2 regions of the Maribacter sp. BPC-D8 genome follow, and region 1 is predicted to be linked to the other one. Evidence: riboswitches for the same ligand, from Rfam matches in the RefSeq annotation. Region 1 holds a riboswitch; the other holds the start of a gene.

Region 1 (15,662 bases):
TTGGGTATTGTCAAAATACAAATCGAAGTTCAATGCGGTTGCACAAATGGTTATTGTTTTAACAATGAATCTATTAGAGTACTATATAGCGCCAGATTTATTGTTTTGGGGAAGAATGAATATCGTATTTGCTTTGTTCTTTGTTGGGTTAGTATATTATAATGAATTCATCCTAAAAGAACACTCATAGATAGAAGTTTCAATATGAAGTTTTTAAAAAATCATCCTTTTGCGGTAGAAGCTTTTTTTGAAAGTTCGGTTGTGTTGACTTTTGCAGTGCCAAAGGAAGAACTTATTCAATATATACCAAGCTGTTTAGAATTAGATACGTTTCAAGCTGAATGGGCATTTATAGCTGTTGCTATGGTGAAAACAAAGAATCTTCGTCCAAAAGGTTTTCCAAAGATGTTAGGCAATGATTTCTTCCTATTAGGGTATAGAATTTTTGTACGATATAGAAATAACGCAGGTAAAAGTTTACGAGGTCTTTATATAATTAAATCGGAAACTGATAAAAGAAAAATGGAATTGTTAGGTAATATTTTTACTCATTATAAATATTCTAAAACAGATATAAACGAATTTAAAAAGGATAATTTTCGAGTAATAAAATCAGATAAATCAGATTTTGAGATAGTCATTTCAGATGCCAAGGCAAGCAATGAAATACCATGCGATTCACCTTTTGAAAATTGGAAAGATGCTCGAAAATTTGCTGGTCCATTGCCGCATACCTTCACATATGATAGTATTGATAATTCAGTATTAATAATTCAAGGAATACGTCAAAATTGGACTCCAAAACCAATAACAGTTGAAAATTATTACTTTGGTTTTCTAAATAATTTTAAGTTTAAGAAGATGATTTTGGCAAGTGCTTTTGAAATAACTAATATCCCGTATTATTGGAAGAAAGGTAAGATTGAAAAATGGGATTAGAAAGAAAGCCTTTGCAAGGCGTATTTAATATTATTCGTTTCAATTGGCATTTTTATGTCATTGCAGGTGCCGTATTGATTGTCTTGTTTATCATAAAGTATTTTGTACCAGTTTTTCTTCAATCAATTATAATGTGGTTGGGGTTTCTAATTCTAATACCTATTACTGTTTCGATATTAACTTCATTTTATGTGTATGACTATTCAGATTTATATAAACTTTATTGGTTCTCAGATTTAAATGAGAAAAAAGTATTAAATGTTAATGCAGGCTTTGATGAAACAAGTGCAATTATCAAACACATTTTTCCAAAGACAGATTTAACTATTTGCGATTTTTATAATGCAGAAAAGCACACTGAAATATCAATAGAAAGAGCAAGGAAAGCTTATCCGTCTCATAAGAATACAGTAAGAGTTGATGCTAGTGTATTACCTTTTAAAAATGGTACATTTTCTCACGTAATTACAATTTTTTCAGCTCATGAAATAAGAAACCAAAAGGAGCGTATTCTTTTTTTTAAAGAATTAAATAGAATTACAGAACTAGACGGTCATATTTATATTACAGAACATTTAAGAGATTTGAATAATTTTTTGGCTTATAATATTGGCTTTTTGCATTTTTACTCTAAAAGTAGTTGGCTAAAAGTTTTTGAAAACTCAGATTTATATTTAGAACGGGAGATTAAGATAACCCCGTTTATTTCAACTTTTGTTTTAAAGAAAAATGGAAATACATTTTAATATTATTGGGGCTATACTAATCATTTTAGCTTTTGCTCATATAATTTTTCCATTTTATTTTAATTGGAAGAATGAGTTACAAAAGCTAAGTCTTGTTAATGGACAAATGATGAAAGTACATACCATTTTCATCGCATTGACAGTATTGTTAATGGGGCTGTTATGTTTGACTTCTTCAAAAGATTTGATAGAGACTAATTTAGGTAAAATAATATCTTTAGGCTTTGCATGTTTTTGGACAATAAGATTATTGATTCAATTCTTCGGATATTCTTCTTTATTATGGAAAGGTAAAAAGTTTGAAACCATAGTGCATATCATTTTTTCAATCTTATGGATTTATATAAGTGGAGTCTTTTGGCTGAATTACTTCCAGTGAATTAAATAGTCTGTTTAATTATTTTGATTTCGATAAACCAATGAATTATCCCTACTTTTAATACCAATCAAACTCACCAAACAATAACCAAAATGAATAAACTAATCCTAGTCATAGCAGGTTTGTTTTTCCTGTTGCCAATTAGTGGCGAAGCACAAAAAAGTAAAAATAAAAAGCCGAATATCATTTTCATCATGTCTGATGATCATGCTTACCAAGCCATTAGCGCGTATGATGATAAATTATTGAATACACCCAATATTGATCGCTTAGCAAAAGAGGGTATGTTGTTTACAAATGCTAGCGTTACTAACTCCATTTGTGCACCATCACGTGCAACAATACTAACAGGTAAGCATACACATATTAATGGAAAAGTAGATAATTATTTTCCGTTCGATACTACGCAAGTAACCTTTCCGCAAATATTTAAAGAGAATGGTTATAAAACTGCCATGTTCGGCAAACTCCACTTTGGTAACAACCCGAAAGGGGTAGATGAGTTTATGATACTTCCGGGTCAGGGGCATTATATAAATCCCGATTTCATTGTCACCAATGGCGATACTATTACCAAGCAAGGGTATGTTACCGATATCATCACAGATGTATCTTTAGATTGGTTAAAGAAAGAAGCTGCAGATGACGAACCATTTATGATGATGTATTTGCACAAAGCACCACATAGACCTTGGTGGCCAAGACCCGATAAGTTTAAGGAGTTTACAAAGAAAACATTCCCAGAGCCAGAAACACTTTTTGATGATTATAGCAATAGAGGTTCTGCGGCGAAAACGGCAGAAATGAATTTGCTAACCCATATGATGTATAGTCATGACAGTAAAATAAGACCAGAGACTTTAGCTAAAATGGAGGGTAAAGTATTGCCTGTGGTAGAAGAATTTCCGAATAGTTTTTACGGTCCATATAACCGAGCTACGGCAGAACAAAAGGCATTATACGATCCGGTTTTAGATTCCATCAACGATTTCTTTTATGATAATTGGCCAAAGATGACCGATACCGAAAAAATGAAGTGGAAATACCAGCGCTATATGCAAGACTACTTGGGTAGTATTTCTTCGGTTGATGATAATGTAGGTCGATTACTAGACTATTTAGATGAAAGCGGATTGGCAGAAAATACGATAGTGATATACACCTCTGACCAAGGATTTTATTTAGGAGAACATGGTTGGTTCGATAAGCGTTTTATTTATGATGAATCTTTTAAAACTCCGTTATTGGTACGTTGGCCAAATGTGGTAAAACCAGGTTCCGTAGAAAATGAAATGGTTCAGAATTTAGACTTCGCACAAACCATGTTAGAAGCAGTAGGCATCACGCCGCCAAGTGATATGCAAGGGGAGAGTTTGATTCCGCTACTGAAAGGCGAAAAAGACAAGTGGACAAGAGATGCGGTGTATTATCAGTATTACGAATATCCATCAGTACATATGGTAAAACGCCATTACGGAATTGTAAATAAAGAATTTAAGCTAGTGCATTTTTACTATGATGTTGACGAATGGGAACTATACGATAGATTAAATGACCCCAATGAAATGAACAATGTCTACCATGATCCGGCGTACGCAGCTACTGTTAAAAAGTTGACGGCAGATTTAGTAGAAATGAGAAAATACTACAAAGATTCTCCTGAGCAAGATCAGAAGTACATTGATAAGTACAAGAGCGCTGGGATGATTGATTAGTTGTTGGTTGATGGTTGTTAATTGTTAGTTGTTGGAAAAAAATGTCAGTTCGAGTGCTTTTGATCTAATTTTTCATTAGGACAAAAGTGTATCGAGAACCTTTAAGGTAAGTATGATTATAAATGTTCTTCGTTCAAAAAATAACTTATAGCAAGTAAGTTTCTCGATACTTGCCCGACCTGAAGGCGGGCAATTTTTACTCCCGAAAAGGTCGTAAAAACCACTCGAAGTGACATCTGTAGTTAGTTTGGTAAAGTTTTTAAAATTCAAATAGCCGTATTGGCAGTTCGAGTGTTTATGAGTGAAGTGTAACGGATACTCAAAAATGTATCGAGAACCTCGTAGTTGATATGTTTTTTAGTTTCCTTGAACCCCACAGAAAAATAACAACACAACCTCAAATTATATATTTTTCTTAAAATCTTAGGTTATTAGAAACTTCTGCCCAATATTTGTAGCTCAAAGTTCAAACACTTATTGAATAGTTATCAAGAAAGGTGGAGGGATTAGACCCTTTGAAACCTTAGCAACCCTTTGTTCAATACAAAGAAGGTGCTACATTCTACCCTTAGGGGATGGATAACAGTATACGATTTTTCATCGTTATTACTTTCTTATAACTTTTTGATTTTACCTACCCGCATAGTATGCTGGTCAAGGTTTGGCTTTTAATTTTTTGCATCCTAAGCGTAGCCCAAGGATTAATTTTAAAAACAACAAAATCATGAGTAATTACAAATTAGCAACAAACGCATTACACGCAGGTCACGACACAACTACTAACGGTGGTACAAGAGCAGTGCCTATTTACCAAACATCATCGTATGTATTTAATGATACCGACCATGCGGCAAACTTATTTTCACTAGGTGAATTAGGTTTCATTTATACAAGACTGAACAACCCTACAAATCAAATTCTACAAGACAGATTAGCTGCAGTAGAAGGCGGAGTAGGAGCGGTAGTTTTTGCGTCAGGTACGGCTGCAATCTCAACAGGTTTATTGACATTATTAAAAGCGGGTGATCACATAGTGGCATCAAGCAGTTTATATGGAGGAACTTTCAATTTATTGAATGTTACCCTTCCAAGATTAGGTATTACAACAACTTTTGTAGATGCTTCTGATCCTGAAAATTTCGGAAAAGCAGTACAAGACAATACGAGAGCATTTTTCGTGGAGTCTTTAGGGAATCCGAAGTTAGATGTGTTGGATTTAAAAGCAATCTCAAAAGAATCTAAAGCAGCGGGCGTACCATTTATTGTAGATAATACAGTGGCTACTCCGTCATTATTAAATCCTATTGAACACGGGGCAAACTTGGTAATTCATTCATTGACAAAATATATCGGCGGACAAGGAACTTCATTAGGTGGAGCAATTATTGATGCAGGTACTTTTGATTGGACCAACGGAAAATTCCCGGAGTTCACAGAGCCATCTGCAGGTTACCACGGTTTGGTATATAGCGAAGCACTTGGTGCAGCAGCTTTTACTTTCAAATTAATATTAGAAGGCTTACGCGATTTCGGTGGAGCATTGAGTCCGTTTAACGCTTTCCAAATTATTCAAGGTTTAGAAACTTTACCGGTTCGTATTAAGCAACACAGTGCAAATGCATTAGAATTGGCTACATGGTTAGAAGGTAGGTCTGAAGTAGAATGGGTAAATTACCCAGGACTTAAAAGTAACAAATACAACGAGTTGGCTAAAGAATACTTACCAAAAGGACAAAGCGGATTGGTTACCTTTGGCGTGAAAGGCGGATTCGATGCTGCTAAAAAAGTTACTGATGCTACTAAGTTATTCTCATTGCTAGCGAATATTGGTGATACGAAGTCATTGATTATTCACCCAGCAAGTACAACACACCAACAATTGACAGCAGAACAGCAAGAAAGTGCTGGTGTAGGTCAAGACTTAATACGTTTGTCTGTTGGTTTAGAAGATATTGAAGATTTAAAAGCCGATTTAGAACAAGCTTTTACAAGTCTTTAATTTGGATGACTGAGCGGATTTGATACAAACGGACACTTCGGCTCCGCTCAGTGAACGATTATTCATGAATTTTATAAAGAAGGTGGCTGAGCGTAGCCGAAGCCTAACCACAATTTGATTTTGAAATAGATGTTACATCAATTACAGATTAAAAAATACAAGACCTTAAATGGTACCACACAAGATATTCAATTGTCGTATCAGGTATTTGGGAAAAAGCTGCACACGGCACCAATAATTTTGGTAAACCATGCTTTAACGGGTAACTCTAATGTTACCGGTGAAGACGGTTGGTGGTCTGCACTTATCGGTGATGGAAAATGCATCGATACGCAGAAGTATACCATTTTAGCATTCAACATACCGGGTAACGGTCATGATAAGTTCGTGATTGAAAACTACAAAGATTTTGTAGCTGGCGATGTAGCAAGAATGTTTTTGTTGGGCTTACAGCAGTTGAAAGTAGACCGTTTGTTTGCTTTAATTGGTGGATCTTTAGGTGGTGGTATCGCTTGGGAAATGGCAGCATTACACCCAACATTGACCGAGCATTTAATACCTGTAGCATCTGACTGGAAATCGACCGACTGGTTAATTGCCAATTGTCAAATTCAAGAGCAGTTTTTGGTAAACTCAAAACAACCAGTACACGATGCGCGTATGCACGCGATGTTATGTTATAGAACTCCCGCTTCATTCAAAGAGCGCTTTAAAAGAAGTACGAATGAAGAGCTAAAGGTTTTTAATGTAGAAAGCTGGTTAATGCATCATGGGGATAAGTTGCAAGAGCGTTTTCAATTATCAGCGTATAAATTGATGAATCAGCTGTTGAAGACTATTGATGTCACTAGAGGTGGAGATGAGAATTTCATCAAACTACAAAATAGCGACACCAATATTCATATTATAGGTGTCGATTCTGATATGTTCTTTACCGCACAAGAAAACAAGGATACGTTTAAGCAATTGGCGCAAGCGAAGAGCAACGTTACCTATGGCGAAGTACAGTCATTACATGGTCATGATGCGTTTTTGATCGAGTTTGATCAAATGGAGAAATTGCTTGGTGGTATTTTTAATACCAACGGTAATATCAAGAAAATAAAGATTCTGAAGTTTGGTGGTAAGTCCCTGAGCAATGGAGAAGGACTAGAGCGTGTTTTAGATATCGTTGCCAATAAGGTAAAGAATGATGAGAACATTGCCATTGTTTTATCCGCGAGGGAAAAAGCTACAGATCAGTTAGAAGATATGTTGCAGAAAGCAGCAAAGGGAAAAGACTATAAGTCCGATTTTGTAGCGCTAGAAAAATATCAAAAGCATACCTATAAGAATATCAATTTATCGACAGAGTTTAAGGGCTTAGCGAAGTTATATGAGGGTGTTTCGTTGTTAGGTGATTACAGTGCTAAAATTAAAGATGAGGTGCTGGCTTATGGTGAATTGATTTCTGCCAAGTTGGTTACTAAATTATTGATTGGTAAAGGTATCAATGCAGTGCTGGTAGATACACGTAACGTGATAAAGACCGATAATACATTTGGTGATGCCAAAGTATTAGAAGCAGAATCAAAAGAGCAGGTTTTGCTGAAGTTTGTTGAAATACCGAAAGATACCGTAGCTGTTGTAACCGGTTTTATTTCATCTACGTTAGATGGAGAAACAACCACTTTAGGTAGAAATGGAAGTAATTACTCTGCAGCATTATTAGCGAACTTTTTAGATGCTGAAGAATTACAGAATTATACACATGTTGACGGAATATATACTGCGAATCCTGATTATGTGCCAGAAGCTAAAAAGCTAGAAAATCTTTCTTATGAAGAGGCAAATGAGTTAGCGAATTTCGGAGCAACAATTTTGCATGCAAAAACGATAATTCCGCTAATTGAAAAGAACATTCCGCTGCGTATTTTAAATACGTATAACGATGATAATGAAGGTACATTAATCAGTGCAAAATCAAGCAAAGAAGGTATTAAATCGCTTTCAGTAATTGAAGATGTAGCGATGATTAATATAGAAGGTCGCGGTTTGTTAGGTAAAGTGGGTGTAGATGCTAGAATATTTAAGGCATTAGAATCAAGTAATATTAGTGTTAGTATAATATCTCAAGGTTCTTCGGAAAGAGGAATCGGTCTTGTGGTGAAAAAAGACAAGGCTAAGAGAGCTAAATTGGCTTTAGAGAATGAATTCAGTAATGATTTTGAATCTAAAGATGTGAATATGATTACGGTAATAGATGATGTTTCAATTATATCTATTGTAGGTCAAGACTTGAGTACGTTCCATAATCCTTTTAACGCATTGATTAAAAACCAGATTGTGCCTTTGTTGTTCAATAACACAGTATCAGGTAAGAATGTAAGTCTGGTGGTGAAGAAATCTGATTTACACAAGGCGGTAAACGTCATGCACGGACAAGTATTTGGGATTAGTAAAAGGATAAATATTCTAATTTTCGGACATGGGAATGTTGGAGGAACGTTGATTGACCAAATTCTAAAATCTGCCAAAACAATCAAGGATCGTAAAAAATTAGATTTGCGGGTATTTGGTATTGCGAATTCCAAAAAGATTTTGTTGAATGAAAAGGGAATCACCAAAAACTGGAAAACGAATCTAAAGCAAAAAGGAAAGGCGTATAAAGTTGAAGATGTCTTTGAGTTTGCAAAACGTCATCATTTAGAGAACCTAATTGTTATTGATAATACGGCAAGTAAAGATTTTGTAGCGAATTATTTTGAGTTTGTTGAGCATGGTTTCGATATCGTATCTTCAAATAAAATAGCCAATACATTACGATACGATTTTTATCAGTTATTGCGAGAAGAGTTACAAAAGAATCAGAAGCAATACTTGTATGAAACCAATGTAGGTGCAGGCTTACCATTGATTGATACCATAAAATTACTCCATTTATCCGGAGAAAATATTACGAGAATAAAAGGGGTGTTCTCAGGGTCGTTGAGTTATATATTCAATACCTTCTCAGAGGCAGATTTACCGTTTTCATCCATTTTAAAAGATGCGATGAAACAAGGTTTTACAGAACCAGATCCACGTGAAGATTTATCTGGAAACGATGTAGGTAGAAAGCTGTTGATTTTAGCAAGAGAATTAGATTTGCATAATGAGTTTGCAGATATAAATATTGATAACTTGATTCCAGAGAAATTACAAGACGGAGAAGTGGCTTTCTTTTTAGAGAATTTAGATGTGTTGGATGATAAATTCAATGAAATTAAAAAGAATCAGAAGCCAAATCATGTATTACGTTATGTAGGTGATTTACATGGCAACCTTCAGAAAGAAAAAGGAGTTTTAGATGTGAAGTTAGTATCTGTACCAAAAGAAAGTGCTTTAGGGCAAGTTAAGGGGTCAGATTCCATCATAGAAATATATACAGAGTCTTACGGAGAAAATCCGTTAGTAATTCAAGGAGCAGGTGCTGGCGCAGCAGTTACAGCAAGAGGTGTATTTGGAGATATATTGAGAATTGCGGAGAAAGGGTAATGAAAAGTACAAAGTACAAAGTCAAAAGTACGAAGTACATGAAAGTAGAAATGCGAATAAAGAAGAATTAGTGTAATGAAAGAAAACAACAATAAATTTGAAACGAACGCTATACGACAGCAACTTAAGCGTACAGAGAACTTAGAGCATTCTGTACCGTTGTATTTGACATCTAGTTTTGTGTTTGAAGATGCAGAAGATATGCGTGCGTCGTTTGCTGAGGAGAAAGAACGTAATATATATTCACGATATTCGAATCCGAATTCAACTGAATTTATAGATAAAGTATGCCAGATGGAAGGTGCTGAAAGCGGCTTTGCATTTGCTTCAGGTATGGCTGCGGTTTTTTCTACATTGGCGGCATTATTAGATAGTGGTGATCATGTGCTTTCGGCAAGAAGCATATTTGGTTCAACGCATTCGTTATTTACTAACTTCTTTCCGAAATGGAATATTGACCATACGTATTTCAAAATAGATGCATTAGAGGAAATAGAAAGTTTAATCACTCCGAAAACAAAAATTATTTATGCAGAGACTCCCACGAATCCCGGTGTAGATGTTTTAGATTTAGAGGAGTTGGGTAAGATTGCGAAAAAGAATAATTTGATTTTGGTTATCGATAACTGCTTTGCATCACCTTATTTACAGCAGCCAATAAAGTTTGGTGCAGATTTGGTCATTCATTCAGGCACAAAACTAATGGATGGTCAAGGTAGGGTATTGGCAGGTATTACGGTAGGTAGTGCAGAATTGATGGATAAGGTATATCGTTTTTCACGTATAACTGGTCCCGCTTTATCACCATTCAATGCATGGGTTTTATCTAAAAGTTTAGAAACACTCGCAATACGAGTAGATAGACACTGTGAAAATGCTTTGAAACTGGCGGAGTATTTAGAAGCTCATGAAAATATAAATTGGGTAAAATACCCGTTCTTAAAATCGCATCCAAAATATGAGATAGCTATTAAGCAAATGAAAGCAGGGGGTTGTGTAGTAGCTTTTGAGGTAAAAGGAGGATTAGATGCAGGTAGAGAGTTTTTCGATTCTATAAAACTGTTATCGCTTTCTGCCAATTTAGGAGATTCAAGAACCATAGTAACGCACCCAGCATCAACAACGCATAGTAAGTTAAGTATAGAAGAACGTGCTGCAGTGGGTATATCTGACGGTACAGTTCGTATTTCGGTAGGGCTAGAGCATATAGATGATATTATTGCAGATATTACTCAGGCACTTGGGTAATTAAAATGTATAGGAAACAAAAAATGCCCGGTATGTACCGGGCATTTTAGTATGTATAAATGTTGTTTTTATTTACTTAGCGTCATGTTGTAAGTAGCGCTAACGGTAGAAGTTCCGAAGAACGATTCAACAGTTTCGTCTAACTCGTAACGAAGAGACATTTTAGAATCATTAAGTTCAACAATAGTGTAGCCAACTTCTTCTTCACCAGAACCAAAGTATAACGTACTGCCATCTAGTCTCCATTTTTCAGATGCAAAAAAGTCTTCGCCTTCTTGCTCTTCTGTGTCATTCTCTCCTCCTATAGTAGTACTTAATACTGTAGTATAAGAACCTTCGCTAGTTACTACCTGCGGATCTTCAGAAAAAGTGACAATAGTTTGAAAATCTTTACCTACTGCTTTAAAAGTAGCAGGAATTGTGGTTCCTTCAATAGTTGTATCTGATCTACCATCGGTAGCTTCAAGTGCTGTTAAGTTCCATGTACCTACAACTTCTTCTTCAGTTGCGTTAGATACGGCGTCGTCATCATTTGAACAAGATGTGAAGACTAAAGTAAAAACAGTGATAATCGATAATAAGAATACTTTTTTCATAATTAATTTAATGGTTGTGACTGTATAACGACGTTTTGTTAGTTCAAGTATTTAACACATATTTTTTATTTGGCTATCTTAGCATCATGCTCTCGAAAAAGACAAAATATGGGTTGAAAGCACTAGCGTACTTAGCGGCACAACCCGATAAAAAACCAGTTCAGATTTCAGAAATTGCTGAGAAAGAGAACATCTCCCAGAAATTCTTGGAGAGTATACTCTTGAGTTTAAGAAAAACAGGATTCTTAGGTTCTAAAAAAGGCAAAGGAGGTGGTTATTATTTAATAAAATCTCCCGAAGAAATATCTATGACCGATATTATGAGGGTTTTAGAAGGACCAATTGCCATGGTACCTTGTGTAAGTCTTAATTTCTACGAAACCTGTGATGACTGTCCCGATGAAAATACCTGTTCAGTTCATAAACTAATGCTGCAAGTACGTGATAGTGCGTTAGATGTATATCGAAACAATACGCTAAAGGATATCATCTCGTAAATCCCGTCATTTTAATACATCTTCATTTCGCAGTAACTCAATACATTGCGAAATATTAATTTTTCATGCTCTTTTGTTAATAATCTACTAAATCTATAGGGTAAATGAAATTTATCTAAAATTAGGGCGACTACTTTGGAAAATAATTCTATTTTTGAAAACTCTACTAAATTAGTAGGGTAATAAAAATTGAGTAAAAGATGATTGCAGATCAACTTATATTAAATAATAAAGAAAACAAAACTACGTATGAAGATGATAAAACATCTGAAAAGCCAATTCGTAGTATTGCCAAGGCTTTCAGTTGGAGAGTAATAGGTACAATAGATACCTTGATCATATCTTATCTACTTACTGGCGAGTTTTCGGTAGCAGCATCAATAGCCTCTATTGATTTCGTGACAAAAATGATATTATATTTCTTTCACGAGCGTTTTTGGAATTTAGTAAAGTGGGGTAAATAATAAAGAAAAGGATTATGGCATTGACAGAAGCACAAGTTCAGAAGTTGAACATTCAATTTAAAGGTATACCGCCAGAAGAAATTATTTCTTGGGCAGTAAAGCATGCAGAAACTCCTGTAGTAACAACAAACTTCAGACCATATGAAGTAGCTATATTACATGCGGTATCTGATGTAAAAAAAGATATTCCTGTAGTATGGTGCGATACGGGTTACAATACTCCGAAAACGTACAAACATGCAGATGAGATAATTAGCAAGTTGAATTTGAATGTGAAATTGTTTGTACCTAAACAAACTACTGCACATAGAGATGCTGTTATGGGTATTCCACAAATTGATGATCCAAGACATGCAGTTTTTACCGAACAAGTAAAGTTGGAGCCTTTTAAAAGGGCAATGGCAGAATTTAAGCCAGATGTTTGGTTTACGAACCTAAGAAAAGGACAGACTGCTCACCGCGATAGTTTAGATATTTTAAGTTTAAGCAAAGACGGCGTGTTAAAGGTGAGTCCGTTTTACCACTGGAACGATACTCAACTAGACACGTATTTAAGAAAATATAAGTTACCGAACGAGCATAACTATTTTGACCCAACTAAGGTGTTAGAAAATAGAGAATGCGGATTGCATAGTTAATCAGCGGTTATAAAAAAGAATAAGATAATTTATCTAAGAAAATATAGAATGAGTAATACAAGTACGGAATTGGAAGTAACCCCATCCATAGAACTTTTAAAAGATACCTCTCATATAAATGCCCTTGAGAATGAGGCGATTTATATTATAAGAGAAGTTGCTGCTCAGTTCGAGAAGCCAGTTCTTTTATTCTCTGGAGGAAAAGATTCGATTACATTGGTTCGTTTGGCGCAAAAAGCATTTTGGCCTTCGAAAATTCCTTTCCCATTAATGCATATTGATACAGGTCATAACTTCCCTGAAACTATCGAATTTAGAGATAGATTGGTAGAAGAGTTAGGGTTAGAATTGATTGTGCGTAATGTGCAAGATTCAATCGACCAAGGTAAGGTAAAAGAAGAGTCAGGTAGATACTCAAGTAGAAATAGTCTTCAGACAACGACATTATTAGATGCGATCGAAGAATTTAAGTTCGATGCCTGTATCGGTGGTGCACGTAGAGATGAAGAAAAGGCACGTGCTAAAGAACGTATTTTCTCTGTTCGTGATGATTTCGGACAGTGGGATGAGCGTAACCAACGCCCAGAGTTGTTCGATATGTTAAACGGACAAATAGAATTGGGTCAGAATGTAAGAGTTTTTCCAATATCTAACTGGACAGAATTAGATGTTTGGTCTTACATCAAAGAAGAGCAAATTGAAATTCCGTCAATCTACTTCGCACACAAACGTAAAACTTTCTTAAGAGATGGTATGATATGGTCTGCAGAAGACGGTATTGTATTTAGAGAAGAAGATGAGGTTGTTGAAGAAAGGTTGGTTCGTTTCCGTACGGTAGGCGATATGTCATGTACCGCAGCAGTACTTTCAGATGCAGAATCTATTGATAAAGTAGTAGAGGAAATTAGAGATTCATCTATTTCAGAGCGTGGCGCACGTATAGACGACAAGCGTTCAGAAGCAGCAATGGAGAAAAGAAAACAACAAGGGTACTTCTAGAAAAATCAGTATTCAGTAACAGTAGGCAGTTTAATAATTACCTGCTAGCAATAACAATAATATTAAAAGTCTAAAGCTATAAGCTAAGGGCTAACAGCATAAGAATGGAAGTACTAAAAATAGCAACGGCAGGTAGTGTAGATGATGGTAAAAGTACCTTGATTGGGAGAATGCTTTACGATACAAAATCTTTGACCAGCGATAAGTTAGAAGCAATAGAAAAGACCAGTAAGCAAAAGGGATACGATTATTTAGATTTCTCTTTAGCAACAGATGGCTTGGTAGCAGAACGTGAGCAAGGTATTACTATAGATGTAGCTCATATTTATTTCTCTACGGCAAAGAAAAGTTACATTATAGCGGATACCCCTGGGCACGTAGAATATACCCGTAACATGGTTACAGGTGCATCTACTTCTCAAGCGGCAATTATATTGATTGATGCACGTAAGGGAGTAATCGAACAAACGAACAGACACTTTTTTATCAATAATTTATTGCGCATTAAAGATGTAGTAGTAGCTATTAATAAGATGGATTTGGTGGACTATTCTGAGGAAAAATATAATGCTATTAAGGCAGATTTTGAGGAATTGATGGCGAAAAGAGACTATCAAGATCAGAAGATAACCTTCATTCCTGTAAGTGCATTGAAAGGTGATAACGTAGTAAATAAAACAGATAAAACACCTTGGTATACAGGTCCTACTTTGTTAGAACATTTTGAAGCGTTAGATAGAAAAGATATTTTCAACGTTGGTACGCCACGTTTCCCGGTGCAATATGTTATCCGTCCGAAGACAGATGAGCATCACGATTTCAGAGGGTTTGCAGGTAAAGTATATGGTGGCGAGTTAAGTGTAGGTGATGAGGTAGTAGCACTTCCATCGCAAACACGTTCAAAAATAAAGGAGATTTATTTCCACGATAAAAAGTACCAAACAGCATCAAGACGTTCGTCGGTTACGATAACGTTAGACGATGAAATTAATTTAAGTCGTGGCGACATGTTAGTGAAGGCTAATGATCTACCAACTGTAGATAAGCAATTTACCGCTACTATTTCTTGGATGGATTCATTGCCATTAGCTGCTGGAAATAAATATATAGTACAACACGGTGTCAATAAAGTATTGGCAAAAGTGGAGCAGGTACATCATAAAATCGCGCCTGATTATTCAGGTATCGATACAGAAACAGATGCATTGGGTATGAATGATATAGCCCAAGTAAGTTTCCGTCTAAATAAGCCAATTTTCTACGATCAATTTAAAGATCATAGAACAAACGGTTCGTTTATTTTAATAGATACCAAATCTAATAGCACCGTAGGAGCGGGATTCATACAATAAAAAGCCCCCTAGCCCCCAAAGGGGGGAATTCAAAATAGGTATCATATTTTAATTAGTATAGTAAGTCTATAGGCATAGTAAAGTAATAAATTAATAATAACGCTTGTTTTTACCCGAGTAAGTGTTCCTCCCTTTTGGGGAGGTTAGGAGGGGCTACAATATGCAGAGTTTTAGAACAGAAATAGAGAATCAAGTAGTTGCGAATGATATTTTAGAATTGGAACGCAAGATTCATGAGTTCCATGGCGGCAAATTAGATGAAGAGAAATTTAGAAGCCTACGTTTGGCCCGTGGTGTATACGGTCAACGTCAAGAAGGGGTTCAAATGATCCGTATCAAATTACCATATGGTAAGGTAACTTCTCAGCAATTGTTACGTATTTGTGATGTATCTGATGAATATTCTACAGGTAGATTGCACATTACCACACGTCAAGATATTCAGATTCACTATGTAGATTTAAACAGAACTCCCGAGTTATGGTCAGAATTGGAGAAAGACGATATCACGTTAAGAGAAGCTTGTGGTAACACCGTACGTAATGTAACGGCTAGTGAAACTGCGGGTGTAGAT
Region 2 (15,662 bases), 1.2 Mb from region 1:
GCTACTGAAGCAAGAGAAATTACCGGGCATTATCAAACGAGGCTTCTCATTGAAAATCAGTTTAAGATTGCAAAAGATATAAAGGCAGATGGTGTCTTATTATCAAATAAGAGCATCTCCCCTACTGAAGTTCGAAAACAACTGTTCACTTGGCAAATAATCGGAGCAATAGCGAATACGGTTCAAGATTGTGAAGCATTGCTGATAAAAGAAGTTGATTATATCGGTTTAGGTCCTTTTAAACAAAGCACAAATAAAGAAGGTTTGAATCCGGAATTAGGTTTAAACGGTTTCACGCTTATTACAGAATCTTTACAGACTGAAACCCCAATTATCGCATACGGAAGTATTACTACAGAAGATGTTACCGAACTGCTGGCATCGGGAGTTTCAGGTGTTGCGGTTTCAGATGAAATCACCCAAAATTTTGATGCTATAAAAGTATTCAACCAATTACTGAAAGCGTCTTCTACTGCAGAACAGCGGTATACGTTTGAGTAAGATTTAAAGTCGTTTGTTACCAACTAATCCTCATTGATGAAAATCTTTAAGGAGTATCTTTTGGTATGGTATTTAAATCATAAATCAAAGCTAATTTATAGGCACTATCTCTAAAACCGGCAAAGCGACCAGACCCACCACTGTGTCCGTTAGAAAAATCTGTTTTTAATAACAGTACATTGTCATCGGTTTTGGTAGCCCTTAGTTTTGCAACCATTTTAGCGGGTTCCCAATACCCGACTCTTGTATCATTTAATCCTGTAAAGAACAACATATTCGGATAATTTTGAGCTTTGACATTATCATAAGGACTGTAAGATTTAATGTATTCATACTCCTTCTTATTTTTAGGATTGCCCCATTCATCAAACTCCCCAACGGTTAATGGCAAATTCTCATCTAACATCGTATTGATAACATCTACGAAAGGCACATTCAAAATAACGGTGTTAAATAATTCTGGTCGCTCATTGACTACGCCACCCATTAATAAGCCGCCTGCGCTAGCACCATCAGCTACAATATGACCTTCTTGAGCATAGTCTTCCTCAATTAAGTATTCTGCACAAGCTATAAAATCTGAAAATGAATTCTTTTTATTAAAAAGTTTACCATCTTCATACCATTCTCGACCTAAGTCATCTCCGCCTCTAACGTGTGCTATGGCATATAGATAATCATTATTGACCATATGATGTGCCGTTGGGCCACCAACGAGTTCTTGTCCCATGCCGTAAGCCCCGTACGAGGTTAAATAGACTTTATGTTTAGCATTATTACGTCTAGCGCGCCAGTTATTACTGATTAGCGTTAAGGGAATTTTTTTACCGTCTTTAGCAGTTACCCATTTTCGTTCAATTTTATATTTATAGAATGGATGTTTTATGGGTTTACTATGTTGCTTGACCAAACTTTTCTCTTTGGTCTTCATATTATAATTATAGGTAGTATAAGGCGTTTCAAAAGAACTGTAACTGAATTGCAAGCTATCGGTCTTGACATTAGGATTATAACCAATACCAATGTTGTAAAACTCTTCATCAAATTTCATGAAGTGATTTTCTTGAGTGGCCCGATTGATAATTTTAATACGTGATTGTGCATTTTCTTTTTCAGTGATAACCATATAATCATCAAACAGTTGAAAATACTCAATAAGAACGCCAGCTTGATGAGGAATTAGAACTTTCCATTTACTTTTTGAGGCATCATTTACTTCTGCTGTAACAATTTTGTAATTCAAGGCATTCTCATTAGTAAGAATATAGAACTTGTTATTATAATCTGTAGTGTGGTAAACATGATTCTTTTCACGTGGATGAATGACCTTAAATTGACCATTTGGATTATCAGTTTTTAGATACCAATTTTCAGATGAAGTACTACTACCTGTATTTAAGAAAATATAGTCTTTAGACCTAGATTTTTCAATACTAACGTTAAAGCTAGGGTCACTTTCTTCGTAAACGATTAAATCGTTTGTTGAATCAGTACCTAAAACATGACGAAGTATTTTTGATGAACGATAGGTACCATCTTCAACATTTGCATATAAAAAACTGGCATTATCTAACCAAACCATAGTACCTACTCGGTTAATAGAATCTGCTAAAAAAGTTTGATGAGTTAAATCTTTCACCTTCAGTACATATTCATCTTTACCAGTGGTGTTCTCATACACCGCAATTAGTTGGTTGTTCGGGCTCGCAGAACCAACGCCTGCATTGTAATACCCTTTATCTTTTGCTAATTCGTTTAAATTTAATAATTCTTCTTCTATCGGATCATTTTCAACTGACTTTCTGTAGTATACAGGGTACTCATCATCTTCGCTATACTTACTGTAATAGAAATAACCATTTTTTTTAGTTCTTAGAGAAGTACTATTTTCTTCAATACTTTTTACTAAATCTAGGTAAATACTACGTTGCGTTTTTTTAAGCGGAATGTTATAATTTTCGGTGTATTTGTTCTCTTTACGCAAATAATCCATAACTGGTTTATTGCTTATAGGAGCTTTAGTATCTTTTAACCAGGCATAATTGTCGGTATAATTTTCGCCGTGTATCTTGAAAATAGAGGGCTCAATTTTAGCAATTGGCTCAGGCATAGAATCGTTTCTTACATGCTTGTCATGAAATTGCCTTTCAAGACTTTTATCTAATTCCATATCTTCTCTAATCGTTGATTTTATAGTAGATATAGGGTTTTTAGCTGTGTATTCTTGCCAGAAAATGGAATCGTATTCTAGTGGAAACTCATATAATTGATTCGCTACGGTATTCGCAAAATTATCTTCTTTCGATATTTTTGTAGTGTTCTTTTCATTGATGTTAGATACATTAAATTCAGAAATCGCAGAGTAATACGTTGTGGTAATATCTGTGGTGTCTTTATAGATAAACTCATCTTCATGACGCATTTTATCTAGATAATATTGATTTCCTTTTTTCTTGTAGCTAACATCTAATTTGTAGTCAAAATGTTTGACTGCCATTTCTTCATAACTACAGAAGTATTGTTTTAATAAGTTGGGTACCGCACATTCGTAGCGAACGACTGCAAAATCATCTTGGTCAATATAAATGCGTCCTTTTAGTAACTTGTTCTTATTGGCTAAGCGCCATTGACGGTTATTGGAAGGGTTTGCTACAGCGTCTAATGCTTCTTTTGTAGTTTTAGTTTCAAAGTCAAGCACATATAACCATGTGCCATCTGCATCTTCTTCTTCAGATACTTTAAATGTGAAATCGCGATTAGCTTTGTTTCCTAAAAAGCTCTGCTGGTACTTAACTCTATTTCTTGCGAAAAGTCCTAATGGTCCGCCTTCAATATTAGCTTCAAAATCTCTGTTACTTAAATTACTGCTTGAGCGCGAATTAATAATAGCTACTTGTTCATTTTTTAAGGTTCTATGATGAAAATGAACACGATGTAATGAATTGGAATAAAAATTAAAAGAACCGTTACTGAATGAATAATCACTAGGGTTTTGGTACTCTTTCCATTTATAATTTTTGTTACTATACGGCTCTGCATAATAATCGCAAACGGCATCTGAATATTTAATGTACACTCCGTTTTCTTTCAATGTTTCTCGATAATAACCAGTTATTTTAGTAGTAGATTCTGCATAATTGGCAGGTATGTTCTTAATTACCTTTCGCAATAATGCCTTGGCACTAGGCATTTTTTTCGGAGTTACAACAACTTCCATTAACTCAAGGTTAGTAGATTCCATAGCAAAAACACCTCCGTCTTTAGCTATAAAATCTTTGATAGTAAGGTGCAAATCTTTATAACCAACATAACCCAAAGTGATATTGTAATTAGTATACTTCTCAGGAATAATTATTCTGAATCTGCCGTCTCCATCAGTCACGGTACCTAAAGCAATATCATCAATTTTTAAATAGGCATATGGTAGCGCAGTAGCATCTTTTTTATCTACAACGGTACCCATTACGGTTGTTTGCGAAAAAGATGTAATAGTTATAAATAGAAATACAATAAGAAGAAAGTTTCTGTAAAGGTTGGCTATCATTTTTTTTAATTGAATCGTAGTAAGTTTTACAAGCAATACATCTTTTATTCATGTACAAAGTGCCATTGACCGCACTAAAAGCATTATAAATAAATCAGATTAATTAAGCGTATTTTTCTTACTACTTTAAGTGTTTAGGTTTACAAATAAAAATAACGGTTGAAGTAAATGCAATCTTATTTTCATAAACTTCTGGTAAAGTTTGATGGTGGTGAAAATGATAATTATGCTTTTTTTGAAGCGGAAAAGGTTTAGTTGAATGTAGTAGTATTTTGTTTTACAGGTAGTTATGTGATAATGAATTACTGGCGCAGAAAAAATAGTAGTTTACTCCTCTCTTAACTTAGAAATTACTCTACCCACATTTTTTTCTTCAAACTTGCCCATAAACTTTAGAGCGTACATCACAATTTTAGATTTAGGCGCTTTTATAAATTCTCCAAGTCTTAAAACAGTTATGTCCATTTGCTGTATAGCTGCATTTTGCTGTTCGATACCTAAGCCCCAAAGCAGATTGGCATTATACCACGAGAGTTCTCTTGCTTTGCGTAAACTGAAGTTGATGATTTCTTCATCTGTATTTTTACCAGCAAGGTCTAAAAGAAATAGTAAAGGTGAAACGCTACTAAGTCGGTCTTGCATTTCATTAACGATATTACCAAGTATTGTATTTACGGTATTGAAATCTTTCTCAATATCAGGTATTTCTAACCCGTTCATAGCAGTACTAGCAGCTAATCCTAAATCAAGATTAATATGAGTATTTATACCCAACATGATATGCTGTAAAATGGTTAGGGTGTCATTTTTGGTATCAAAGGCAAATTGCCATGATGCACTAATGGGTTGATTGTTGATATAACCGTTATATGCATCTAGGTAGTAATTGGCGAAAGCAACATCGAAGGTTTCCATGCGAGGGTTGTCTTCAAAATTCTCTAATTGAACCTCTTTTAATATTTCAGCTGTAACCCTTCTATATAAAAAGGCAAAATACCCTATACGGTCATTATTAATTATAGCATTATCAATAATGCTGTCTAATTGATCTAGTACTTCTGATATGGTGGTTGGCCGGCTGATTTTAATTTTCGTTTTAAAGGGTAAGATTTTTAATGGACACTAAATGTAGTAATACTATTGTCAGTACAGAACTAATTTAATATGGAAAGGAGTAAAGATTTAAGCATACCTCTGAAAAATAATCTAACTTTATTCTAGCCTTATAAAAAAGCAATATATTTTTAAGGGAATTTATCAAAGTTCTTAATATCTAATTCGGCTTAAATTTACGATTATTACTGTTTTTTAAAGTGTAATATTAACATATAAAGATACTTTCAAGCCGTTCATCTGAATTAATTTCTCATAATGAGACAATGGGGTACATTTCGCCTCTCAAACCTCAAACTCAGATTAATGAAACTCGAATTAGTAATTGTAGATGACTCCCATCTTTGGTTGTCACTAGCAGAAAAGCTTGCCAAAACTCATCCATTAGTACGTAGTGTACTCACCTTTGAAGATTCTTATGATGCTTGGGTACATATACAAATTGCGAAACCACAAGTTGTAATGTCAGATATTGAAATGCCAGGTATGAACGGACTCTCTTTTCTAGAAATGTTTGCAGATCGTTTGCCATTTATATCAAGTTCTACCAAACAAGAATTTGAAGTTGTTGCCAGAGAACTTGGCTGTGTTGATTTTGTAAGTAAGCCATTTACAAAAAGTGAACTGCATAGGGCTTTAGATTTAGTTTATTATAAGATTTATGGAAAGAAAGTAAGTGCATAATACTACATTATAACTCAGTAATAATTTAAAAGAAACTTAACCCCAAACATCTTAAGATATGGGTAAATTATATACATAAACATCAGATTGGTTATATTTACTTTTTAGGTAAATAATTGTACTTCATAACAAACACATAACCATGACCCCCGATAAAGATATTTTTAGTAGCCGAGAAGGCAGATGGGATTTTGTAATCGCAATAGTCGTAATCGCAATATTCTCTGCATTCATTTACATGTATATGTTTAATAAAGAGGAAGATAGTTCAGTATCTACCACAGATGTTGATACTGTAGATGAAGCACCACTACCCGATTCTTATCATTCTGAAGGTCGCGAATACGTATACTCTAATTCAGATGTTTATGAACCTATAACTATACCGGTAAAAGATGCATACGACCATAATAAAAGTACAGCAGTTGTAATTTCTGATACTACACTTACTGTTTCTGATTTTGAAGAAGAAATAAATGTTGACTTAGAGGAAGAGATCACAACTGAAGTTCAAAGTATATCTAAAGGTGCATCCGACGAAAGCACATCCGAAGAAATTATAGCAGACATAGAAAATCCTGTTATTGAAAAAAAGGAAACTAAAACTCCAGTAGCCAAGAAAGTCGAGCAGCTACCGGAAACTACCAAAACGGCACCAGTAGCTACTACGAATTCTTCTTTAAATTGTATTGCGATGGTAGGTGTTTTTAAAGACCCTAATAATAAAAATACAATAATAGAAAAGCTTAAAACATTGGGCTATACCCATGATGAAGGCGCATATCCAAAAGGTCTAATCTATGTTGGGGTTCCTGTTGACTGTGGTAATGAAGCCAAAAGAAAGCAACTTATACTAGAATTAAACGAAGCATTCGGTATTGATTCTTGGGTTAAAAAACGTTAGGTTATCTCGTCTATTTTAAGGCAAATCATAATCTAAATTAGAATAAATACTCAAAGCACCAATAACAATATCATTTGGTTTCTAATAGTAAATATGTCATTAATTGATAGCGAGCAACAATTGCTCCTAAATCTTCAAATACGTATTAATTATTTATGCGTAATTAGAGGGTAAATCTTTAAAAGTTTATTTACAGAAATTAACTTTTTTTAAGATTTAGCAGAAAGATTTATAGACTACATTTGCCGCCTTAAAAATTATTATCAAGAATCTCAAAAAAGGAGATAGCAACCTGCAATAACAAGCAAGGTGCTAAATAGATAAGCCATTAATTGGAACAAATGTTAACACATGATTCTTCTAATTTATAGCTATTTCCTTTTTTTGAAAATGAAGAAAGAGAAATGGAAAGTACTAAAAAGATTATCCCAAAATTTTCAGCTTTAATACCCTTGTTCGTATTTGTATTTACGTTTTTAGGCGTAGGTATATATCAAAACGATTTCTATGCACTGCCCGCTCCTATAGCAGTAATTGTGGGTATAATTGTGGCATTTATTTTATTTAGACAAACTATTTCAGCTAAAATCGATACGCTGTTAAGAGGTTGTGGCGATGATAAGATATTGACCATGTGCCTTATTTATTTGTTAGCAGGTGCTTTTGCTGCTATTACAAACGAAACGGGCAGTGTCAATGCTATTGTAAACCTTGGTTTAGATGTTATAGCAATTCAATATATATACGTTGGCATCTTTATTATTGCAGGGTTTTTATCGGTATCTACTGGCACTTCAGTTGGTGCTATTGTTGCATTAGCGCCTATTGTAATAGGCTTTGCAGATGAAAGCAGTGCAGACCTTGCAATTTTATGTGGTGCCTTGTTGGGTGGTAGTATGTTTGGCGATAATTTATCTGTTATCTCAGATACTACAATTGCTGCAACTCAGTCTTTGGGATGTAAAATGAGCGATAAATTTAAACAGAACATCAAAATAGCGGTTCCCGCAGCTTTATTCACCATAGCTATTTTAGTATTTCAGGGATTAGGATTGGAGTCCGACGTTGCTGAAACCACAGTTTACAATTATTCCATTATAAAAATAATGCCATATGTATTGGTTATTATTCTTTCGATAGTGGGAGTTAATGTGTTTGTAACCTTGTTGTTAGGTACAATTGCGGCAGGTATATTAGGAATTGCTTACGGAGATTTCACATTAATAGAATCTACTAAAATCGCTTATACCGGTTTCACCAATATGACCGAAATATTTCTGTTGTCACTATTGACAGGTGGTTTAGCTGCTTTGGTTGAGAGAAATGGAGGCATCGAATTTATATTGGTCAATATTAAAAAACTCATTAAAAATAAGAAGTCTGCACAGTTTGGTATTGCCACATTGGTAAGTACTATTAATATGGCCATAGCAAATAATACGGTGTCCATTATTATTGCCGGACCAATTGCTAAAACAATCAATGACGAGTATCATTTAGATAATAAAAAGACAGCGTCGATCTTAGATATTTTTGCCTGCATTTTTCAAGGCTTACTCCCTTACGGAGCACAAGTTTTAATGATTTTAAGCTTTTCAAGAGGTAAAATCGATTATCTAGATTTGGTGAGTAATACGTGGTATTTACTGCTTTTGTTTATTTATACTTTACTGTTTATTGGGCTAAAGTCCCAAAAAAATGATTGATGTTAAACAAAAAACGAATTTATAATTCCCAATAAATTGCAATTAAGTTTGCTTTATGGGTCTTGTATTGCTTAATTAACAATACACAGGGCAAAATCAAGCATAAATTTCAAACAGAGTGTTAAAGAATACCCATAGATATAAGAATTTTCCTTAAAAAAGTAACTTTGATAGACTAATTAAAGAAGCACACTCAAAATCTTATTATAATTCATGTAATTATCATGCAAAGTTTTGGTAGTCAAGGCTTAAGAATTTTGAGTTTTACTTTAGCAAATAGTATTTTTTAATCAATTATCAAATTTTAAATTATTTATTATGAAACACTTAATCGCTGTATGTGCAGCTGTTTTATTTAGCACGATATCTTACGGACAATTGCAGGTTTCTGCAAGTTCAGGATTGGCAATTGGTAGTGCAACCATGAAATTAGGAGAACGCGTTAATGCTTCTAACACCGAGAACTCATATGGTAGTTATGGAGAAGGTATCAATTTTCAAATTAGAGGTACTTACTTCTTTGACGATTCTTTTGGTGCAGATTTAAGTATAGGATATTTAAAAGGAACAGATCAAGATGTGTCGATAGTTAATTTACCAAGTACAGAAGTTAATGCCGTAGCAAGAGCACGTGCTTTTGGTGCTTCAGCATCTGTAGTATATAAGTTTACTAATAATATCTACGGTCGTTTTGGGGCGTTATTGAAATTAGGCGGAAAAACTGAGGGAGTTATCTATCAGAAATCTGTTTTCTCTGAAGCTGAGGCACAAGGCTTGGGCTTACCGAACGGTTCGTATTCTGAAACAAATTATAAGGAAGATTTTCACGGACATTTTCCTTTAGGTTTCGTAGGTGCATTTGGGTATAAGTATGACTTAGATTCTAATTTCAGTCTTTTTGCTGAAGTAGAATATTACGGAATCAGTTTAAAGCGTAAAGATTCTGAAATAGCTGAGTTTAATACAGATGTTAAACTACCTGATGGTACAGTTGCGGTTAGCGGATTATATACTATTGATAATTTACCAGAGGGTATAAACAAGACTACAACCTATGTAGATGAATTATCGAATACAAATACAGATACTTCTAGAGAGTTATCTCAAAAAGTACCTTATTCTTCTTTCGGTATTAACTTTGGTATTACGTACAAATTTGCACGTTCTATAAAAGAATAAATGTAAAGGTTTAGTCCTTTTACTAGTAAAGAAAAATCCCTATGAAACTTTTGGTTTTATAGGGATTTTTTAACTCTAGAAGTAAAGGTTTTAAACAAGCTGCTAAAGAATTGAAGGTATTTAAAACCTAACTGTAAGATTGAAAATGAGCGACCTACGCTCAGAAAATGTTTAGTTAGTTTTCAAAAAATAAAAACGTATCTTGTTAATTATTATGCATGCATAATAAAAAATCAACTAAAAAGTAACGTGTAATGACCAAGTACAAGCATATTTTTGAGCCTTTAGATTTAGGATTTACCACCCTTAAGAATCGAATTTTAATGGGTTCGATGCATACCGGATTAGAAGAGGAAAAAAATGGTATAGATAAAATAGCCGCTTATTATGCCGAAAGAGCAAAAGGCGGAGTCGGATTAATAGTAACTGGCGGAATAGCGCCCAACGTACAAGGTTGGACAGGTCCTTTCTCTGCACGTATGAGTACTAAAAAACATGCGGAACATCATAAGGTCATTACTGATGCCGTGCATAAAGAAGGTGGTAAAATTTGTATGCAAATACTACATGCCGGTCGGTATGGGTATCATCCTTTTGCAGTTGCGCCATCTGCTATAAAATCTCCCATCTCCCCTTTCAAACCATTTAAGCTCAATCAATCTGGAATTAATCGTACCATTCGTGATTTTGTAAATTCTGCTAATCTTTCAAAATTAGCGGGTTATGATGGCGTAGAAATCATGGGTTCTGAAGGTTATTTAATAAATCAATTCATTGCAGAAAGAACAAATAAACGTACCGATAATTATGGCGGTAGCTATGAGAATAGAATGCGTTTACCTATAGAATTAGTAAAGCAAACGCGTGAAGCGGTTGGTGAGGAGTTTATTATTATCTATCGCTTATCAATGTTAGATTTGGTAGAAAAAGGAAGCACTTGGCAAGAAGTGGTTGCCTTAGGTAAAGAAATAGAAAAAGCTGGTGCCACCATTATAAATACAGGAATTGGCTGGCATGAAGCACGCATACCAACAATTGCAACGTCGGTACCTAGAGCTGCATTTACTTGGGTGACCAAAAAGATGAAAGAAGAATTAACGATTCCGTTAGTTACCTCTAACAGAATAAATATGCCCGAAACTGCTGAGCAAGTTTTAGCAGAAGGTCATGCCGATATGATTTCTATGGCTCGCCCATTTTTGGCAGATCCAGAGTGGGTCAATAAGGCTGAAGCTGACAAGGCAGATGAGATAAATACGTGTATTGGTTGTAATCAAGCCTGTTTAGATCATGTTTTTCAACGTAAGGTTGCTAGTTGTTTGGTGAATCCGCGGGCATGTCATGAAACAGAACTGAATTATAACCCAACAGAAACAAAGAAAAGAATAGCCGTTGTAGGTGCTGGTCCGGCAGGTTTGGCAGCATCAACGGTAGCAGCACAACGTGGGCATGATGTTACACTTTTTGATGGTGAAAAAGAAACAGGCGGACAATTTAACCTAGCAAAGCAAATACCTGGTAAAGAAGAGTTCTATGAAACCATTCGCTATTTTAATAAACAATTAGAACTGCATAATGTAACTGTAAAGTTGAATACAAGAGTAACTGCAGAAGACTTGCAAAATGGTAATTTTGATGAAGTTATTGTAGCTACGGGAATACAACCAAGAACTCCGAAAATTGAGGGTGTTGACCATCCAAAAGTCCTGAATTATATTGATGTATTAAAGTTGAAAAAACCTGTGGGTAAACGCGTTGCAGTTATCGGCGCTGGCGGGATCGGTTTCGATGTCTCAGAATATTTAGCCCATGAAGGGGAAAGCACCGCTTTAAATATTGATGCTTGGCTTAAAGAATGGGGAATAGATAAGACTTTAGAAGCTCGTAGTGGTATTGAGAATATGCAGGCGGAAATACACCCTTCGCCGAGAGAGATTTTTATGTTCAAGCGAAGCAAAGGTAAATTTGGAGGCAATCTTGGTAAAACCACTGGTTGGATCCATCGTTCTACGTTGAAAAAGAAAAATGTACAATTTATTAATGAAGTGCAGTATACTAAGATAGATGATGAAGGTTTACATTATACCAAAAATGACGAGCAAAAAGTACTTGAAGTAGATAATGTTGTTATCTGTGCAGGACAAGTACCATTTAAAGAACTGTTAGAACCATTGCAAGCAAAAGGTATAAAAGTACATGTAATAGGTGGTGCAGATGTTGCTGCCGAATTAGATGCTAAACGAGCTATAAATCAGGCGTGTAGATTAGCCGCCGAAATTTAATATTATAAAAACATATAAAGTGGTTATCTTAAAATGAATTAATCTTCAAGAGGTATAAACGCACCGTTTTCATACCTCAGTTTTAGAATTTTACCGGTAGAATCCATGAATCCCGAAGGGGAATCTAAGTCTCCGTCAATATAATTCTCAACTAGCTCATGGTATGCTATTTCTTTTGTTTCGGGGTTGTATTGAGGTATCAACTCATCGTGACCCCTACTTATTTCATAGAAAAATTTATCATCACCATTAAAGCATCCAGAACAATCTTTTAACACACCGTCGGTATAACTCAGTAATCTGAACATATAAAACTCTTTACCGCTACCGTGTGTACTATAAGCTTTTGCTAGGTATTTGTTGTTATCGATAAGATGTATTTGATAGTGGTAAACTTCTGTATTATCTGTAATATAATGATCCTCGGTTTTAGTTGTTAAAAAGCCAACAGCCAATTCATTATTTACTTTGTATTGATACATAGAGTTATAGACGTGCCAGGTACCACCATTAAATTCATCCCAAGAAAATATCTTTAGTTTATCATCTTCTGAAGATATGATCCTAATGTATTCTGATAACGAATCGTATTTGACATTTAAAAAAGATTCCTTTCTAAGTGTTTCAGCCAATGTGTTTTGAAATCGTATTAAAATGGTATCTCTAGCTTCCCCATATTTACCACCGTAGTCATGTCTATTATCACTAAACTTTTTATATATAGATGTCAAATGATTATCTATAGAAGCGGTATCAACCATTTGTTGAGAATGTGTGGTAGTACTACATCCTATTAATATAAAAAAGCTGAGTATAAAAATAGATTTGTTCATTTCTTCAGAAGGGCTAAATGTGCTACTATATTAAGCAAAAATTAGCACATTGGTGAGAACTGTTAATTAACGACTTGCAACCCTTTTAAAAACAAGTTTTTAAAAGGGTTGTTTATTATTACCTAGTGTCAAGATTATTATCAAATTTAATAGTCTTTAAAGTTTTCTAATCTTTGGCAGCATAGTTTCGTTCTTTTCCTGGTAGTCTTCCATATTAGAAAGAATTGTATTCAAAAGTACGAGCACATCTTCCATGTACGGACCTTTATTTACCATTACACATTCCGAATTTAGGGCCGTAACCACATCGGTAATCTCTGATCGTGATGGTAGCCCGTTTTTCGCGAGGTTCTCCAAAACTTGTGTCGCCCAAATTACAGGCACGTGAGCTGATCCGCATATAGATAAAACTTCATGTTGCACTTGCCCAATATCTTGCCAACCTGTTTCTACAGCTAGATCACCGCGTGCAATCATTACCCCAACATCTCTTATTTGCATGGCTTCTTGCAGAATTTCCTCAAGATTATCGAAAGCAAATTTTGTTTCTATTTTTAAGATGACTCCGATAGTATCAAATACACCCAGTCTTCTAAATTCAGATAGCAGCTCGCTCACATCTTTTTTAGAGTTTACAAAAGAGAAATTGACAATATCTGCATGCTTAGCAACAAACTCAAGGTCTTCTATATCTTTAAGGGTGAGTCCGCCAGTTCCTAAATTAGTATTGGGGAAATTCATTCCTTTTTCCGCCTTTAATTTAGCACCCTTCTCTATAGCTCTAGTGATTAGGACTTCAAAATTTTCTTTGGATACAGATTGTATTGTTCCTTCAATTTTACCATCATCAAATAACACTAAATCACCTTGGTTCACTTTTTCGAATATATCGGCAAATTGACATGGAATATGAGCTTTTTCAATAACCTCTCCGGTCTCATTTACGATAGCAGAACTCCCTAAAATATTCTCTTCTGTTACGACTAAAACATCACCTTTATGGAGTAGTACCGCCTTTTGAATTTCAGGTAAAGTACCTATGGTTCCTTCTTTATTTAATTTCTTACACTCTAAAAGCATACCGCTTTTAAAAATAATCCGCTTTTTAGACCTTACAATAATTCCGTTTTCAGAAGCGCTAATTACCTTTAATTTTCTAGATTTATTCTTAGCATCAATTAAGCTAAGTTTATCATCTACAGCAAGTTGGTCTAACCAATCTGCTTCAATAGGTATGGCATTCTCTGGTATGATTTTAGCAGTACTAGAAACCAATTCAATAGCAACAGGTTTTATAACATAACCCTCATCATCTTTCTCAGGTTTAAATTTTACGATTCTACCACCTGGTTTAACATTACCCGTTCTAATTTTAGGTCCGGCTAAATCCATCGCAATTTTAACTGATGTCTTAAATTCCTCAGAAGCTTCTTTTATATTTTTAATAATTGCGAGCCAAACCTCAGGTGTATCATGCGCACAATTAATTCTTGCACAGTTCATACCATTTTGAACCATTGTACTTACAAATTCTTTATCGTAAGCGGCATGAGAAGGCATGGTAACCATAATACGAACTCTACGACCCTTTGAAGGAGAACCTAAAAGTGCTTCTGTATTTGACTTTAAAAGAGCTTTACTCTTTTTAGTAGATAATTCTATTTTCTTAAAATCTGCTGGTTTACCATCTTTTAAACGGTATAACAGATATAATACTTTTACCAAACTATCTTCAACATGACCTTGAGCATTCGCAAAGCGCGTCATACCTAAATCACCTAATTTTCTTTGACTTACCCTAAAATCTGATTTTCTAAACCTTTTATAATGCACAAGATTTACCGCACTCATTTTATGAAGAGGATGTATCTTTTTCAAAGTATGAGCTGTCTTTTTCTCTTCTTTCTTTATTTTTCGCAATACAGCTTCCACTTCTTTGATTAGGCTATTTATCTTTTTATGATTGATATTCATAGGTGCTTTTGTAAAAGGATTGTCTTTGCGGGCAAGGTATTGAAGACTACTTTTTTAAAATATGACAACTGTCATTTAAAATTCTATATATTTCAGAATAGACGGGTAATCTATTATACAAATAAACACTATTGCTCACTTATCTTTCTTAACACAGTTCCGCTTAATGCACTCAGTACAATAGAACTTACCTCTTCCCCTACTTCATTTAAATAAGGCGTGTCCAAATTTAATTGTACACTACTGGTTTCACTAGCGTTTACCAATACTAAGGCACGAGAAAATTCTCTTTGGTAGAGTCCGTTTTCTAGTTGTGTATAGTTGCCAGTGGCTTCCCCAAAATTCCATATGTATTCATCTCGCCAAGGAGAAGGGTCGTTATAGGCATCGGTAACCTCTTGTTCAGAAAAATAGGTGTTACCATCGTTAACCAACCAATAACTGGCAAAGGCATAATAAAACCCTTGGTTATCATTTGTAGAGGTATGTGGTTGTATCAAGGTTATTTTGTCTTCTAACTCATTTACGACCACTTCGTTGATTTGAGGTAAAAATCCTTCAGTATAATCAGAAAGGTAATTTCCGTTGCCGAAAACAAGCCACCATTCATCTAAAGCACCATCTAAATGCTGCATATAACTTTCCCAAACGCCAGGGTGTAATCTAGTATTGGTGATATTGGCAATTCCAATTTTATCATCAGCCTTAAGTCTGGTATTTATGGTCGTCAACATTGACTTGTATGCCAATAGAAAAGCCTCATCAGATTCATAGTTCTTGGGGAAGATATTTTCATGATAAGTATCTAGCGTGTAAATAGCATTGTCCATTAATACTCCGTCCCAATTATTAGCAACCAGCTCGTCAACCACTTTGTCTGCCCACAGCTGTTGGTATTCTGTATTGCCAATATCCATCTGCCAATGATCCGTATAGCCGGTA

The links. A riboswitch is a leader RNA that binds a small molecule or an ion and turns the genes downstream of it on or off. The one in region 1 is predicted to bind S-adenosylmethionine.
Region 2: linked by a shared signal. The riboswitch ahead of QSV08_RS05005 (Na+/H+ antiporter NhaC family protein) and the one ahead of QSV08_RS20405 (O-acetylhomoserine aminocarboxypropyltransferase/cysteine synthase family protein) in region 1 are both predicted to bind S-adenosylmethionine.

Annotation. Positions count from the first base shown of each region.
Region 1 covers NZ_CP128187.1:4,687,793-4,703,454, forward strand. The annotation lists gene QSV08_RS20385 (DoxX-like family protein) at 1-190, shown strand, start outside; gene QSV08_RS20390 (DUF2071 domain-containing protein) at 205-939, shown strand; gene QSV08_RS20395 (class I SAM-dependent methyltransferase) at 930-1,685, shown strand; gene QSV08_RS20400 (sulfatase) at 2,157-3,779, shown strand; SAM riboswitch class I at 4,262-4,365, shown strand; gene QSV08_RS20405 (O-acetylhomoserine aminocarboxypropyltransferase/cysteine synthase family protein) at 4,504-5,778, shown strand; gene thrA (bifunctional aspartate kinase/homoserine dehydrogenase I) at 5,908-9,294, shown strand; gene QSV08_RS20415 (trans-sulfuration enzyme family protein) at 9,370-10,542, shown strand; gene QSV08_RS20420 (hypothetical protein) at 10,611-11,138, opposite strand; gene QSV08_RS20425 (RrF2 family transcriptional regulator) at 11,225-11,635, shown strand; gene QSV08_RS20430 (DUF2061 domain-containing protein) at 11,836-12,099, shown strand; gene QSV08_RS20435 (phosphoadenosine phosphosulfate reductase family protein) at 12,114-12,737, shown strand; gene cysD (sulfate adenylyltransferase subunit CysD) at 12,786-13,736, shown strand; gene QSV08_RS20445 (sulfate adenylyltransferase subunit 1) at 13,841-15,088, shown strand; gene QSV08_RS20450 (nitrite reductase) at 15,249-15,662, shown strand, end outside.
Region 2 covers NZ_CP128187.1:1,105,307-1,120,968, forward strand. The annotation lists gene QSV08_RS04980 (thiamine phosphate synthase) at 1-501, shown strand, start outside; gene QSV08_RS04985 (prolyl oligopeptidase family serine peptidase) at 548-4,045, opposite strand; gene QSV08_RS04990 (DUF5995 family protein) at 4,373-5,155, opposite strand; gene QSV08_RS04995 (response regulator) at 5,465-5,842, shown strand; gene QSV08_RS05000 (SPOR domain-containing protein) at 5,985-6,746, shown strand; SAM-I-IV-variant riboswitch at 7,002-7,098, shown strand; gene QSV08_RS05005 (Na+/H+ antiporter NhaC family protein) at 7,151-8,452, shown strand; gene QSV08_RS05010 (hypothetical protein) at 8,771-9,631, shown strand; gene QSV08_RS05015 (NADPH-dependent 2,4-dienoyl-CoA reductase) at 9,886-11,913, shown strand; gene QSV08_RS05020 (hypothetical protein) at 11,952-12,746, opposite strand; gene QSV08_RS05025 (pyruvate kinase) at 12,903-14,720, opposite strand; gene QSV08_RS05030 (putative glycoside hydrolase) at 14,849-15,662, opposite strand, start outside.